2 regions of the Bacillus siamensis genome follow, and region 2 is predicted to be linked to the other one. Evidence: riboswitches for the same ligand, from Rfam matches in the RefSeq annotation. Region 2 holds a riboswitch; the other holds the start of a gene.
The links. A riboswitch is a leader RNA that binds a small molecule or an ion and turns the genes downstream of it on or off. The one in region 2 is predicted to bind S-adenosylmethionine.
Positions count from the first base shown of each region.

Region 1: it holds a riboswitch for S-adenosylmethionine, as region 2 does, so the genes downstream of both, metK (methionine adenosyltransferase) here and metN (methionine ABC transporter ATP-binding protein MetN) in region 2, are expected to answer to the same signal.

Region 1 is NZ_CP155579.1:2,859,092-2,867,212, reverse strand. Features, by position in the region: gene ABDB98_RS14000 (DUF2584 domain-containing protein) at 1-201, shown strand, start outside; gene pckA (phosphoenolpyruvate carboxykinase (ATP)) at 244-1,827, opposite strand; SAM riboswitch class I at 2,025-2,163, shown strand; gene metK (methionine adenosyltransferase) at 2,333-3,535, shown strand; gene asnB (asparagine synthase (glutamine-hydrolyzing)) at 3,679-5,577, shown strand; gene alaP (alanine permease AlaP) at 5,779-7,182, shown strand; gene ABDB98_RS13975 (gamma carbonic anhydrase) at 7,358-7,873, opposite strand; gene ABDB98_RS13970 (alpha/beta hydrolase) at 7,920-8,121, shown strand, end outside.
Region 2 is NZ_CP155579.1:3,123,054-3,131,174, reverse strand. Features, by position in the region: gene ABDB98_RS15475 (3-hydroxyacyl-CoA dehydrogenase NAD-binding domain-containing protein) at 1-848, shown strand, start outside; gene ABDB98_RS15470 (acetyl-CoA C-acetyltransferase) at 859-2,034, shown strand; gene ABDB98_RS15465 (acyl-CoA dehydrogenase family protein) at 2,054-3,838, shown strand; gene ABDB98_RS15460 (arsenate reductase family protein) at 3,952-4,308, shown strand; gene gcvH (glycine cleavage system protein GcvH) at 4,368-4,751, shown strand; gene ABDB98_RS15450 (YusG family protein) at 4,806-5,042, shown strand; gene ABDB98_RS15445 (toprim domain-containing protein) at 5,110-5,472, shown strand; gene ABDB98_RS15440 (thioredoxin family protein) at 5,481-5,801, shown strand; gene ABDB98_RS15435 (SCP2 sterol-binding domain-containing protein) at 5,898-6,248, shown strand; SAM riboswitch class I at 6,360-6,466, shown strand; gene metN (methionine ABC transporter ATP-binding protein MetN) at 6,572-7,597, shown strand; gene ABDB98_RS15425 (methionine ABC transporter permease) at 7,590-8,121, shown strand, end outside.

The DNA of each region.
Region 1 (8,121 bases), 260 kb from region 2:
GGCAATGAAAAACGGATAGAGGAAAATATCTTTTTATTGGAAAAAGAGGGCTACCGCGTTTATCCTCTTGATATTCCGATGGACGTGCGCAAAACAAAAAACGGCGAGAAATCCGGAACCGGCGAAGTCCAAAAGCTCGAATGGGCGAACGGCCGGACGAGCATTACATACAGACTCACTTCGCTTCATTCGACTAACTGAAAAAACAAAAGCCGAGGGCAGCAGCGCCCTTGGCTTTTTTGATTAAACGAGAGGCCCGCCGGCTTTGGCGATCGAGTCTGCATGAGAAAACTTTTTAAAGTTTTCTTTAAACTCATTGGCTAAAAACAGCGCCTTTTCGTTGTATGCTTTTTTATCGCTCCATGTGTTTTCAGGCTGAAGAACCTCATCCGGAACGCCCGGAACGTGAACGGGACTGTGCAGGCCGAAAATGCTGTCAGCCGTCATATTTGTCTGATCAAGCGTGCCGTCAATTGCGGCTTTTACCATCGCTCTTGTATACGAAAGTTTCATCCGCTCTCCGACTCCGTACCCTCCGCCGGTCCAGCCTGTGTTGACCAGGAAGACTTGAGCGCCGTGCTCGTCGATTTTATGCCCGAGCATTTCGGCATAGACGTGAGCCGGAAGCGGCAGGAAAGGTGAACCGAAGCACGTGGAGAAAGTCGTTTGCGGAGATGTCACGCCGCGCTCGGTTCCCGCGAGTTTGCTGGTGTACCCGCTTAAGAAATGATACATCGCCTGTTCCTTCGTCAGTTTGCTGATCGGAGGGAGCACCCCGAACGCGTCCGCCGTTAAAAAGACGATCGCCTGCGGATGGCCGGCAATGCTCGGCTGCACGATATTGCCGATCATCTCAATCGGATACGCGGCTCTTGTGTTTTCCGTGTAGAAGGAATTGTCGTAATCCGCCTCACCCGTTTTTTCATCAAGCACAACATTCTCAAGAACAGACCCAAAGCGGATCGCACGAAAAATCTGCGGTTCTTTTTCTTCGCTCAGGTTGATACATTTAGCATAACATCCGCCTTCAATGTTAAACACGCCGGAGTCTGACCAGCCGTGCTCGTCATCGCCGATCAGTTTCCGGTCTTCATCGGCCGAAAGCGTCGTTTTCCCTGTGCCGGAAAGACCGAAGAACAAGGCGACATCACCTTTTTCACCGACGTTGGCTGAGCAGTGCATCGGCAGAATATCTTGCTGGGGAAGAAGGAAGTTCATAATGGAGAAAATTGATTTTTTCATTTCTCCGGCGTATTCGGTGCCGCCGATTAAAATGACGCGCTTTTCGAAAGATACAATGATAAATGTTTCCGAATGCGTGCCGTCCGTCTCCGGATCCGCTTTAAAATGCGGAGCTGAGAGAATGGTAAACGGCTGTGCTTTCGGGTCCCTTTCAGCCGTCTCCGGTCTGATAAACAGCTGGCGCGCGAACAGGTTGTGCCATGCAAATTCATTTACGACTGTAATCGGCAGTCTGTATTTTTCATCCGCGCCTGCGAATCCTTCAAAAACAAACAGTTCATCTCTCTGTTTTAAGTAGCTGACGACTTTGGCGTACAGCTTTTCAAACGCCTCTTCAGAAATGGGCTGGTTCACCGCGCCCCAATCAATTTGATTTTCTGTGCTTTTTTCACGAACGATAAATTTATCTTTAGGTGATCGCCCCGTATATGCACCGGTAGTGGCACGTACGGCGCCCGTAGATGTCAGTGTGCCTTCATTTCGGGTGATCACTTTTTCGGTAAGTTTTGGCGCCGATAAATTATGATGCACATTTGGACTTGCGAGTAATGCTTGAAGATCTGCAGTTAAATCAACTAATTTCATAAAACCCTTCCTTTGCCGGTTTATTTTTATTTCGCTGAATGTGGAATTAGTATAACACATATATAAAAATAGTCTATACTGTTTATTGTTTTTTGTTTGTGTTTTTCCATTGCTTCCTGAAATAAAGGCGCGTAATCGCTTTAATTCATATTGACACTTTCCGCCCTTTTACGATAAGATATTTCATTGAGCGGATACTCTTATCCCGAGCTGGCGGAGGGACAGGCCCGATGAAGCCCAGCAACCGGTTTCTCTGTAAAAAAGCAGGTGAATACACTGTGGGAAACCAAGGTGCTAACCTGATGCAAGGTTTAATATTTCCTTGAGCGATAAGAGTGAAAGGCACACAGACCAAACCCTTTCCTCGAGTGGAAAAGGTTTTTTTATTTCATAAAATATGCCAATTAACATTCTCTGATATAGTATGACATTGTATTAAGAGGGAGCGAGTTCCGTATCATATGAGAAGGTCTTTCAAAAGATCTTTTTTCAGGAGGAAAAGTGAATGAGTAAAAACCGTCGATTATTTACATCTGAATCTGTTACCGAGGGTCATCCGGATAAAATCTGTGACCAAATTTCTGACAGCATCTTAGATGAGATTTTAAAAAAAGACCCGAACGCGCGCGTAGCCTGTGAAACATCTGTAACGACAGGCCTTGTGCTGGTAAGCGGAGAGATTACAACATCAACATACGTTGACATTCCGAAAACAGTCCGTGAAACGATTAAAGAAATCGGCTACACACGGGCAAAATACGGATTTGATGCGGAGACTTGCGCTGTTTTAACATCAATTGATGAACAGTCTGCGGATATCGCGATGGGTGTCGATCAGGCTCTTGAAGCGCGTGAAGGCACAATGAGCGATGCTGAAATCGAAGCTATCGGAGCAGGTGACCAAGGCCTGATGTTCGGTTATGCGTGTAACGAAACGAAAGAGCTTATGCCGCTTCCGATCTCTTTGGCGCATAAATTGGCCCGCCGTTTGAGCGAAGTCCGCAAAGAAGACATTCTTCCGTACCTTCGCCCTGACGGAAAAACGCAAGTTACCGTTGAATATGATGAAAACAACAAGCCGGTCCGCATCGACGCGATCGTCATCTCAACTCAGCACCATCCGGAAATTACGCTTGAGCAGATTCAGCGCAATCTGAAAGAGCATGTCATTAACCCTGTCGTGCCTGAGGAACTGATTGATGACGAAACAAAATACTTCATCAACCCTACGGGACGTTTCGTAATCGGCGGTCCTCAAGGCGATGCGGGACTTACCGGCCGTAAAATCATCGTTGACACATACGGCGGATATGCACGCCACGGCGGCGGTGCATTCTCCGGTAAGGATGCGACGAAAGTAGACCGTTCAGCGGCTTACGCTGCGAGATACGTAGCGAAAAACATCGTGGCTGCAGGACTTGCTGATTCTTGTGAAGTGCAGCTTGCATACGCAATCGGCGTGGCACAGCCTGTATCTATTTCCATCAATACATTTGATACAGGAAAAGCTTCTGAAGAGAAACTGATCGAAGTCGTACGGAATAACTTCGACCTGAGACCTGCCGGCATTATTAAAATGCTTGATTTGCGCCGTCCGATCTATAAGCAGACTGCCGCTTACGGCCACTTCGGACGTCACGATGTGGATCTTCCTTGGGAGCGTACTGACAAGGCGGATGCGCTTCGCAAAGAAGCACTAGGAGAATAATTTTATAGCCGCTTATTTAAGCGGCTTTCCCTTTTTGCAGATGCTGCCATGCTTATTTTTTACATAGCGTGAAACCAATGGCGTAACAAAGCGTCTATAAAAAGGGGGTCCAATTAGAAAATTACACTTATGGAGGCTATACTATGTGTGGATTTGTCGGTGTTTTTAATAAGCATCCATTAACTCAAACCGCAGATCAAGAAGAGCTAATCAAACAAATGAACCAAATGATCGTTCACCGCGGTCCTGACAGCGATGGGTATTATCATGATGAGCACGTCGGATTCGGCTTCAGACGGCTCAGTATTATTGACGTAGAAAACGGCGGACAGCCTTTATCATATGAAGATGAGAAATATTGGATCATTTTTAACGGCGAAATCTATAACTACATTGAATTGAGAGAAGAGCTTGAAGCGAAAGGCTACACTTTCAATACAGATTCCGATACAGAGGTGCTCCTTGCGACATACCGTCATTATAAAGAAGAAGCCGCTTCAAAGCTTCGCGGAATGTTTGCGTTTTTAATCTGGAACAAAACTGACCGTGTCATGTACGGCGCGAGAGACCCGTTCGGCATTAAACCGCTGTATTACACAACCATCGGGGACAAAGTGTATTTTGCATCTGAAAGAAAAAGTTTAATGGCCGCTCAAAACGGTATTGATCTCGATAAAGCTTCTTTACAGCAATATATGTCTTTCCAATTCGTCCCTGAACCGGGCACGCTTGATGCTGAAGTGAAAAAAGTCGAGCCGGGCAGCCAGTTTACGATCCGCCCGGAAGGCGAAATCGCGTTTAAAACGTATTTCAAAGCGAACTTTAAGCCCGTTCAGTCCGATGAAGATAAATTGGTGAAAGAAGTCAGAGACGCAATCTTTGACTCTGTCAAAGTCCACATGAGAAGTGACGTTCCTGTCGGCTCGTTTCTATCCGGCGGCATCGACTCTTCTTTTATCGTCTCAGTTGCGAAAGAATTTCACCCGAACCTTAAAACATTTTCTGTCGGCTTTGAACAGCAGGGCTTCAGTGAGGTTGACGTAGCGAAGGAAACAGCTGCGGCGCTCGGGATTGAAAATATCAGCAAAGTCATTTCTCCTGAGGAGTATATGAACGAGCTTCCGAAAATCGTTTGGCACTTTGATGACCCGCTTGCAGATCCGGCGGCGATTCCTTTGTATTTTGTCGCGAAAGAAGCGAAAAAGCATGTAACGGTTGCGTTATCCGGGGAAGGCGCGGACGAGCTGTTCGGCGGGTACAATATTTACCGCGAACCGCTGTCGCTTAAACCGTTTGAACGCATTCCGTCCGGTCTGAAAAAAATGCTTCTTCATGTGGCGTCCGTCATGCCGGAAGGAATGAGAGGAAAAAGCCTCTTAGTCCGCGGCTGCACACCGCTTGAGGACCGTTATATCGGGAATGCGAAGATTTTTGAAGAGCCTGTGAAAAAACAGCTGCTCAAACATTACAACCCTGAGCTTTCATACCGTGATGTTACGAAGCCGTACTTTACGGAAAGCCGTTCATACAGCGACATTAATAAAATGCAGTATGTCGACATTCACACGTGGATGCGCGGCGACATCCTGTTAAAGGCTGACAAAATGACGATGGCCAATTCATTGGAGCTGCGCGTGCCGTTCCTTGATAAAGTCGTGTTTGACGTGGCTTCTAAAATTCCGGATGAACTGAAAACGAAAAACGGTACGACGAAATACCTTCTGCGTAAAGCCGCTGAAGGAGTTGTGCCTGATCATGTGCTGAACCGCAAAAAACTCGGTTTCCCTGTGCCGATCCGCCACTGGCTGAAAAATGAAATGAACGAATGGGTGCGCAACATCATTCGTGAAAGTGAAACAGACGCTTATATTGAAAAGGATTATGTCCTTCAGCTTCTGGAAGATCATTGCGCCGACAGAGCGGACAACAGCCGCAAAATTTGGACCGTGCTGATCTTCATGATCTGGCACAGCATCAATGTTGAAAAAAGACTGGTGCCGGAAGAGCTGAATCACCAGCCGAAAGAAGTCATTTTCGTTTAATCCAAAAGGCTTTCGATGTTATCGAAAGCCTTTTTTTCTATTGTTTTATGTAAACCATCTATTCCGCTATGTTTTCAGTAAAGTATTACGCAATATTCAGAAAAAGGTTATAATAGGACTAATCGGGCAGATGCCGGAAAGTGCTTTCTGGCTATTTCGTCTCGGTTTGTTACTTTTCTGTCAAAATCAGGGGGGAGAGTTATGCAAAACAAAGGAAAAACGCTTCACCGCGGTTTGGAAGAGAGGCATATCTCGCTTATGTCTTTGGGCGCCGCGATAGGGGTCGGACTGTTTCTCGGGTCAGCTTCTGCCATAAAGCTTGCAGGACCGGGGATTTTAGCCGCTTACGCCTGCAGCGGGCTGGTCATGTTTTTTATTATGCGGGCATTAGGGGAAATGGCGATTCAAAAGCCTGTTGCCGGCTCATTCAGCCGCTATGCAAGAGATTATCTCGGACCGCTGGCCGGTTTTTTAACAGGCTGGAATTATTGGTTTTTATGGGTCGTTACCTGTATGGCGGAAATCACCGCGGTCGGCATTTATATGGGCTACTGGTTCCCTGACGTGCCGTCATGGATCTGGGCGCTTTGTGCACTCGTCATTATGACAGCTGTCAACTTTCTGGCGGTCAAAGCGTATGGTGAACTTGAATTCTGGTTTGCGCTCATTAAAGTCTTGGCGATTCTGTCAATGATTGCGATCGGTCTGGTGATGATCGTATTCGGTCTCGGAAACGGAGGCGTCGCGCTTGGAATCAGCAATTTATGGAGCAACGGCGGCTTTTTCCCGAATGGGATTAAAGGGGTGCTGCTGTCGCTGCAAATGGTCATGTTTGCATATCTCGGAATTGAGCTGATCGGTGTCACAGCCGGTGAGGTCAAAAATCCGGAAAAATCATTGGCGCGGGCCATTGATACGGTTTTTTGGCGCATTCTCATTTTTTACGTCGGAGCTTTATTTGTCATTATGTCAATTTATCCGTGGCAGGAAATCGGTTCAGGCGGCAGTCCGTTTGTTTTGACATTTGAAAAAATCGGAATTCCCGCAGCAGCCGGAATCATTAATTTTGTCGTTTTGACGGCGGCTCTTTCTTCCTGCAACAGCGGGATCTTCAGCACGGGACGCATGCTGTTTAATCTCGCGGAGCAAAATGAAGCCCCGAAAGCCTACGGCACGGTCACAAAAGGCGGCGTGCCGGGAAAAGCGGTATTGGTTTCAGCGGGTGCGTTATGCATCGGCGTTCTGCTGAACTACGTGGTGCCGGCGAAAGTGTTTACGTGGGTGACAAGCATTGCGACGTTCGGAGCAATTTGGACATGGTCGATTATTTTGCTTTCCCAAATGAAATACCGTAAAAGTTTACAGCCGGAAGAACGGAAAAAACTGAAATATAAAATGCCTTTATACCCTTTTTCCTCATACATCTCACTGGCTTTTCTCGCATTTGTCGTTGTGCTGATGGCTTTTGATGCAGAAACCAGGGTGGCTGTCATCATCGGCCCCGTCTGGTTCGGCATTTTATTAGCAGCCTATTACGGGAAAGGCTTCCACAAAAGAAAACACATAAACCTGGAAAACGGACAGACATTCGCTGAAAAAGCGTAAAAAAAGAGCCCGCTGAAATGGGCTCTTTTTTCATAGGATCGGGTAAAAGGGGGAAGAATAAAACAAATTCCTGAACATTTTGCTACTGTTTCCTGACAATCAGCGGAACGCAAATGGTTATTACTTAAATAATATTTTGAAAAATGGTACAGTAGTAAAATGAAGCTGATCTTTTTTATTTCTCTTGCAGTGTTTTATAGTATCGGCCTTTTTCAACATATTCCGTTCTGATTCTTTCCATGTCCCGTATGTCTTCTTCTGTCAGCCGGCGGATGACCTTTGCGGGCCGGCCGAACGCAAGACAGCCGGGAGGAATGGTTTTGCCCGGAGGAACGAGACTTCCGGCGCCGATAAACGCGCCTTCTCCGATTTCCGCCCCGTCCAGAATGACGGAGCCCATACCGATTAAAGCATTCTTTCTGATGACTGCGCTGTGCAGTGTAACCTGATGGCCGATCGTGACGTCATCTTCAATAAGAAGCGGGCGGCCGGGACTTTGATGCAGACAGCTCAAGTCTTGTATGCTGACTCTTTTTCCGATCCTTGTCGGCGCAACATCCCCGCGGATGACGGCTGAGAACCAAATGCTTGATTGTTCTCCGATCACGACGTCACCCGTAATGACGGCGTTATCCGCGATAAACGCATCAGGATGTATATCCGGCGTAAATTGTTTATAAGGGTAGATTATCATGTCTCATCCTTCTTTCTTTAAATTTATGTAAGAGGTGAACTGCATGTGGACTTGGAAAGCAGACAGGCCCGTCGGTACCATTGTCATCATCCACGGGGCAAGTGAATATCACGGGCGTTATAAATGGCTCGTTGAAATGTGGAGATCTTCCGGATATAACGTGGTGATGGGCGATTTGCCGGGTCAGGGAACATCCACCCGCGCCAGAGGGCATATTCGCTCTTTCCAAGAATACATTGATGAAG
Region 2 (8,121 bases):
AGATGATTGACAATGCGCTTGAGGAAACGGAGCGGAATTATAAAGGTCTTGTCATCGGAAACCAAGGCAGACATTTCTGCGCGGGAGCAAACCTGGCGATGATTTTAATGGAAGCTCAGGATGATAACTTCATGGAAGTCGATTTTGTCATCCGCCGTTTTCAGCAGACGATGCTGAACATCAAATACAGCGCCAAACCTGTTGTGGCGGCGCCGTTCGGAATGACACTCGGCGGAGGAACGGAAGTCTGTCTTCCGGCAGCACGCGTTCAGGCGGCGAGCGAATCGTATATGGGTCTTGTCGAAACCGGCGTCGGCCTTATTCCGGGCGGCGGGGGAAATAAAGAGCTGTACATGAATTACTTGAACAGCGGAAGTGAACTGATGGACGCGGCCATTAAAACCTTCGAAACCATTGCGCTTGCCAAAGTGTCCGGCTCGGCGCACGAAGCCCGTGATATGAAGATTTTGTCTGCGGCAGACCGCATCAGCATGAATCAGGATCACCTGCTGCACGATGCGAAACAGCTGGCTGCTTATTTATATGACAGCGGATACCGCCCGCCTGCCCGCAAAAAAGTAAAAGTCACGGGAGAAACCGGCTGTGCGGCGTTACTGCTCGGAGCAGACCAAATGAGAAGATCCGGCTATTTATCAGATCACGATATGAAGATTGCGAAGAAGCTGGCCCATGTCATTGCCGGAGGAAGAGTCCCGTTCGGCACGGAGGTTTCAGAAGAATATTTACTTGAGATTGAAAGAGAAGCCTTTTTAAGCCTCGCTGGCGAGGCGAAATCTCAAGCGAGAATGCAGCATATGCTGGTCAAAGGCAAACCTTTACGGAACTAGGAGGGTGTTTATGAGAGAAGCAGTCATTGTGGCCGGTGCGAGAACGCCGGTCGGTAAAGCGAAAAAAGGGTCGCTTGCAGCTGTTCGTCCTGATGATTTAGGCGCGCTTTGTGTGAAAGAAACGCTGAAACGGGCAGGCGGATATGAAGGAAACATCGATGACTTAATTATCGGATGTGCAACACCAGAAGCCGAACAAGGATTAAATATGGCGCGGAATATCGGTGCGCTGGCGGGGCTTCCTCATACGGTGCCGGCCATTACGGTGAACCGCTACTGCTCTTCCGGACTCCAATCCATTGCTTACGGCGCGGAAAAAATTATGATCGGCGCGGGCGACACCGTCATCGCCGGCGGTGCGGAATCCATGTCGCAAGTTCCGATGATGGGGCATGTGACCCGCCCGAATATCGCTTTGGCGGAGCATGCGCCTGAGTATTACATGAGCATGGGGCATACGGCCGAGCAGGTCGCCGAAACATACGGCGTATCCAGAGAAGACCAGGATGCATTTGCCGTCCGCAGCCATCAGAATGCCGCAAAAGCCCTTAAAGAAGGGAAATTTAATGACGAAATCGTGCCGGTTGAAGTATCGCTGACAGAAGTCGGGGATGACCATAAGCCGCGGAAAAAACAATTTACCTTTTCTCAAGATGAAGGCGTGCGCCCCGGCACATCGGCGGACGTATTGGCAAAGCTCCGTCCGGCTTTTTCTAAAACGGGAACCGTGACGGCCGGGAACTCTTCACAAACGAGTGACGGCGCGGCTGCTGTCATGCTGATGGATCGCGAAAAAGCTTCGTCGCTCGGATTGACGCCGCTAGTCAAATTCCGTTCCTTTGCCGTAGGCGGCGTTCCCCCTGAGGTCATGGGGATCGGTCCGATCGAAGCCATTCCGCGGGCGCTCAAGCTTGCCGGACTCGAATTACAGGATATCGGGCTTTTTGAATTGAATGAGGCCTTTGCTTCACAGGCCATTCAAGTTATCAGATCACTGGGAATAGATGAAGAAAAGGTGAACGTCAATGGGGGCGCCATCGCGCTCGGACATCCGCTCGGCTGCACGGGGACGAAGCTGACCCTGTCACTCATACATGAAATGAAACGAAGAAACGAGCAATTCGGCGTGGTGACGATGTGCATCGGAGGCGGCATGGGCGCTGCCGGCGTATTTGAGCTCATTTAAACAAAAGGGGGAAACGAATATGAAACAGGAAACGGTCAACGTCAAAAAAGGCGGCAGCTTTCTGATTGAGGAGACGGGATATGATCAAATATTCACTCCGGAGGACTTTACAGACGAACATAAAATGATCGGCAAAACGACAGAAGACTATGTCGTAAACGATGTGCTTCCTTATATTGATGAAATTGAAAACCATCAGTTTGAGCATTCAGTCAGACTGCTCAGAAAAGCCGGAGACTTGGGCCTCCTCGGAGCAGACGTGCCTGAAGAGTATGGAGGCATCGGCTTGGATAAAATCAGTTCAGCCTTCATTACGGAAAAATTTTCGCGTGCCGGCAGCTTTTCGCTATCTTACGGCGCTCACGTCGGTATCGGCTCATTGCCGATCGTGTTCTTCGGAACGGAAGAACAGAAAAAAACCTATTTGCCGGACTTGGCTTCAGGACAAAGAATCGCGGCATACGCCTTAACTGAGCCCGGTTCAGGTTCAGATGCCCTCGGCGCGAAAACAACGGCCGTTTTGAATGAAGCGGGCACACATTATATTCTCAACGGAGAAAAACAATGGATTACTAACTCCGCCTTTGCAGATGTCTTTGTCGTCTACGCAAAAGTGGACGGAGATAAGTTTTCCGCATTTATCGTAGAGAAAAATTATCCGGGCGTGTCAACAGGCCCTGAAGAGAAAAAAATGGGGATTAAAGGTTCATCGACGAGAACGCTGATTTTAGATCAGGCGGAAGTGCCGAAAGAGAACCTTCTTGGCGAAATCGGAAAAGGCCATGTCATCGCCTTTAATATCCTGAATATCGGACGCTACAAGCTTGCCGTCGGCACAATCGGCGCTTCTAAACGGGTGATTGAGCTGTCTGCCGCTTACGCAAACCAGCGCCGGCAATTTAAAACGCCGATTTCAAGCTTCACGCTCACTCAGGAAAAGCTTGCGACAATGTCGGCACGGCTTTACGCCATGGAGAGCTCTGTATACAGAACAGTGGGCTTGTTCGAAGATAATATGAGCCGGCTGACGGAAGAAGCGCAAAAAGACGGACGCGAAGTCGCAAAGTCAATCGCCGAGTACGCGATTGAATGCTCGCTCAACAAAATGTGCGGATCTGAAACGCTTGATTACATTGCCGACGAAGGCGTTCAAATTCACGGCGGTTACGGGTTTATGCAGGAATATGAAGTGGAGCGCGCCTACCGTGACTCGCGAATCAACAGAATTTTTGAAGGCACAAATGAAATCAACCGCCTGATCGTAACGAGCACGTTCCTGAAAAAAGCCGTAAAAGGGCAGCTTCCGCTCTTTGAAAAAGCGAAGGCGCTCCAGGAAGAGCTCATGATGCTGATGCCTGAAGAGCCGGGCTCAGAGCCTCTTGAACAGGAGAAATACATTGTCAGACAGGCGAAAAAGATCGCCCTCTTGACAGCGGGGCTCGCGGCGCAGAAATACGGAAAAGAGATCGAAGGCGAGCAGGAAATCATGGTGAACATCGCTGATATCGTCAGCGCGGTGTACGCTTTGGAATCTGCCGTCCTCAGAACGGAAAAAGCGATTGCGGCGGACGGTGCCGAAAAAGCCGCGCAAAAGCTGTTATATACGGAGATCTTTGCCCAGGAAGCCCTTCAGAATATTGAAGCGCATGCCAAAGAATCACTGATCGCCATGGAGGAAGGAGATTCCCTCCGCATGATGCTTTCCGTGCTGCGCAAACTGACGCGCCTGACACCGAAAAATCTGATCCGGAAAAAACGTGAAGCGGCTGCCGCTGTCTTCCGTGAAGAAAAATATATCGTCTGATCACATGCTGTAAGCGCTCCTTCATCCGGAGCGCTTTTTCATGAAGCAACGTTATAGGTTTTTACAAGTGATTGTGTTAAAATAACGACGATCATTTACAAGGGGTGAAGAAGATGTCGTTAAATTTTTACTGGTACCCTAAATGCGGAACGTGCCGTAATGCGAAAAAATGGCTGGAAGACCGCGGTAAGGAAATAAACGAAATACATATTGTGGAGGAAACTCCGTCGAAAGAAGAAATTAAAGACCTCTATGAAAAGAGCGGACTTGAGCTGAGAAAGTTTTTCAACACGAGCGGCATGAAATACCGCGAGCTGAACCTAAAGGAAAAACTGTATCACATGTCAGAGGATGAACAGCTTGACCTTCTGGCATCTGACGGTATGCTCCTGAAACGCCCGATTACGACAGACGGCGAAAAAGTCACCGTCGGCTTCAAAGAAGACCAATTCGAAAAATATTGGATGTAATGCCGCGTTCTAAGAATTATGGTATCTTCTTATTATAAGAAAAAATTGGAGGGATTTAGATGAGCACACCGAAAGATATGCGTTATTCCAAAGAGCACGAATGGGTCAAAGTTGAGGACGGAAAAGCCCGTATCGGGATTACACATTTCGCGCAAGCCGAACTTGGCGATATCGTATTTGTCGAGCTTCCGGAAGTCGGCGCTGAAATTAAAGCGGACGAGCCATTCGGCAGCGTAGAATCCGTCAAAACCGTATCCGAATTGTACGCACCGATTAACGGAACGGTGACGGAAGTGAACGAAGACCTTGATGACAGCCCTGAATTCGTAAACGAGTCTCCATATGAAAAAGCGTGGATGATCGTCGTAGAACCGGCTGATGCTGAAGAAATCGAAAACCTCATGACTTCCGAGCAATATGACGAAATGACACAGGAAGACTGATCGGATAGCAAAAGGGCCATTTGGACATTCTATCTGTAACGGGAGGTGTCTAATATGGCTTTTGATAAACAAAAGGTCGATGTGACGGAAAACGTCACGGGCCGCTTTCAAAACGGCAGGTTTTCCTTGTTTCATGAAAATGAAGCCATCGGCGAGATGACAGGCATGAACCAGTACGAGCTCAAACAGGGCTTTTCATTTGAGAATCAAAAATTTTATAAAACAGCCGATGTCATAAACGGCAGTGATCCGAAATATGTGGATTGCGATTATGAGAACGGCTGGTGTTAACAGTTGGCGGTGAATTTCACTGCCTTCTTTTTTAATCTGACGCTAAAACAATCGGCAGGTGATGCTTATGAACAACGAAGATGAAAAGGTGATCATCGTAGAAGGGAAATCGGATAAAATCAAAGTCAGAGAAGTGCTCATCGAACCCGCGGAAATCGTCTGTACAAACGGGACGATCGGCCAAACCGAACTGGAAGATTTGGCGGACCGCCTGTTTGACAGAGACGTCTTTATATTAACGGACGCAGATGAATCCGGAGAAAAATTAAGAAAACAGCTGAAACGGGAGCTTCCCGAAGCGCGCCATATCTATATAGACAGAACATACAGGCAAGTCGAGTCGTGCCCGGGCCATCATCTCGCATCTGTGCTGATCAGAGCCGGCCTTGATGCAGACCCTGTATTTTTGAAAAAGAACGACCTGAGGTGATAATCAAAATGAAAGAACTCCAAGAAAATGAACTCGAATTGATTCAGGATGACGTCTATCTCCTGTATTTGTACACCCCGTTTTGCGGCACATGCCAGCTGGCGTCCAAGATGCTTTCTGTCGTCGAAGAAATGCTGCCCGGCACCGCCTTCTATAAAAACAACGTGAATTATTCCCCCGCATTCGCCAAAGCCTATCAGATTGAAAGCGTTCCGTGCTTTTTGCTGTTTAAAGGCGGAGAACTTGTTGAGAAAGGATACGCCTTCCGCTCCGTTTCCTATTTATATGAGCTGATTAAACAAAAAACATCGCAAACGTTCCCGATGTGACAATTTTTACAGGAAAATGTCGTGCGGTTTATAAAGGGTTCTGTCCGTTAAAAAGAGAAAGTGTATGTATGGCCATTAAAACGGGAGGTTATACGAGTGGAGAAAATAGAAGTTTTGGAGAATGACGGACAGCATCTGTTTTTGAAACCGCTATTAAACGCCTCAACGCTGCTGATTACATTCCAGGGAGAAAAAGAAGCCTTAACGGTCTCAATTAACGGACAGGGAGAAATGAGAAAAACGTCAGTTTCAAAGGAAAAATCTAATTTGACCTTTTACGGAAACCAGGCGGAAATCATCCATCTCCTGCACGGTGATGTCTCTTTGCAGAAGCTCATCCAAAGCGGAAAACTCAAAGTGAAAGGATCATTCCGGGCCCTGCTGAAGCTGGAGGCCATCCTCTGGCTGACAAACGGATTTTTTCAGACGATCAGCAAACAGCCGTAAACTGCCAATCTACTATGTGACAATAGCTTCCATTATTTATTTTATTGACTTTTTATCATTCGCCGTGCTATTCTACAGTAAGAATTTCCGGACGAAAATACGATATGTTTTCTCTTATCAAGAGAGGTGGAGGGAAGTGCCCTATGAAGCCCGGCAACCATCAACGATGTTGAAATGGTGCCAATTCACTCAAAGCGGTCTGCTTTGAAAGATGAGAGAAAGGCCTTTTTCAATAAGCCTTTCTGCTCATTTTTGCAGAAAGGCTTTTCTTTTGCGTAGAAAACCGGAAGATTTCTTAGAATAGTGTAAGGCAGGTGATTGCTTTGATCCATCTTCAAAATGTTTCAAAAATTTATAAAGCGAAGCATGGGGATGTCAATGCTGTCCAAGATGTCACTCTTGATATCAAAAAGGGCGAAATATTTGGAATTATAGGATATAGCGGAGCTGGTAAAAGTTCCTTAATCCGTCTTTTGAACGGCCTTGAAAAGCCGACGTCAGGCATCGTGGAAGTTGCAGGGACGGAATTAAATAAAGTAAGCAGCCGCGGGCTGAGAAAAGCGCGTCAGGAAATCAGCATGATTTTCCAGCATTTTAACCTTTTGTGGTCGCGCACCGTCCGGGAGAACATTATGTTTCCGCTGGAAATCGCCGGTGTGAAAAAAAGCGAACGGGTCCGCCGCGCCGATGAGCTGATTAAACTGGTCGGATTAGAGGGGAAAGAAAAGTCTTATCCGTCACAGCTGAGCGGCGGTCAAAAGCAGCGTGTCGGCATCGCCCGGGCGCTCGCCAATAATCCGAAAGTCCTTCTGTGCGATGAAGCGACATCAGCGCTCGACCCGCAGACGACCGATTCAATTTTGGATCTTTTATCCGATATAAATGACAGACTCGGTCTGACGATCGTGCTCATTACCCATGAAATGCACGTCATCCGAAAAATCTGCAACAGAGTCGCCGTTATGGAAAACGGGAAAGTCGTTGAAGAAGGCGAAGTGCTCCAAGTTTTCAGAAACCCGCGCGAACCGATGACCAAGCGTTTCGTTCAGCAGGTGACAGAACCGGAGGAGACGAAAGAAACCATCCAGCATTTTCTGCAGGAAACCGCGACAGGAAAAACGATTCAGCTTTCATTTGTCGGGCAGGCCGCCGAGCAGCCCCTCATTACGGAGATGATCCGAAACTTTGAGGTGGACGTCAATATTCTGCAGGGGAAAATCTCACAGACGAAGGACGGAGCCTACGGTTCTTTATTCATCCATATTGACGGTCAGGAAAAAGAAGTAGAAAACGTGATCCGGTTCATCAAAGACAAACAGGTAGAAGCAGAGGTGATCACAAATGTTTGAAAAATGGTTCCCGAACGTTGATTTAACCGAGCTGTGGACGGCCACATACGAGACCCTTTATATGACGGTCATCGCCTTAGTCTTTTCATTTGTCATCGGAGCGATACTCGGTCTTCTGCTCTTTTTAACGGGCAAGGGAAGCTTATGGGAAAATAAAATCATTAACACCGTGATTGCGGCGGTCGTTAATATTTTCAGGTCTATTCCGTTTCTTATTTTAATTATTCTGCTTCTCGGCTTTACTAAGATTTTAGTCGGCTCGATTTTAGGGCCGAACGCCGCATTGCCTGCGCTGATTATCGGCTCCGCGCCGTTTTATGCCCGGCTTGTTGAAATTGCGCTGCGTGAGGTCGATAAAGGAGTCATCGAAGCTGCCAGATCAATGGGAGCAAAGACATCGACGATTATCTTCAAAGTGCTGATTCCTGAATCAATGCCTGCGTTAATTTCGGGCATCACCGTTACAGCCATCGCCCTGATCGGATCTACCGCCATTGCCGGCGCCATCGGCTCAGGCGGACTCG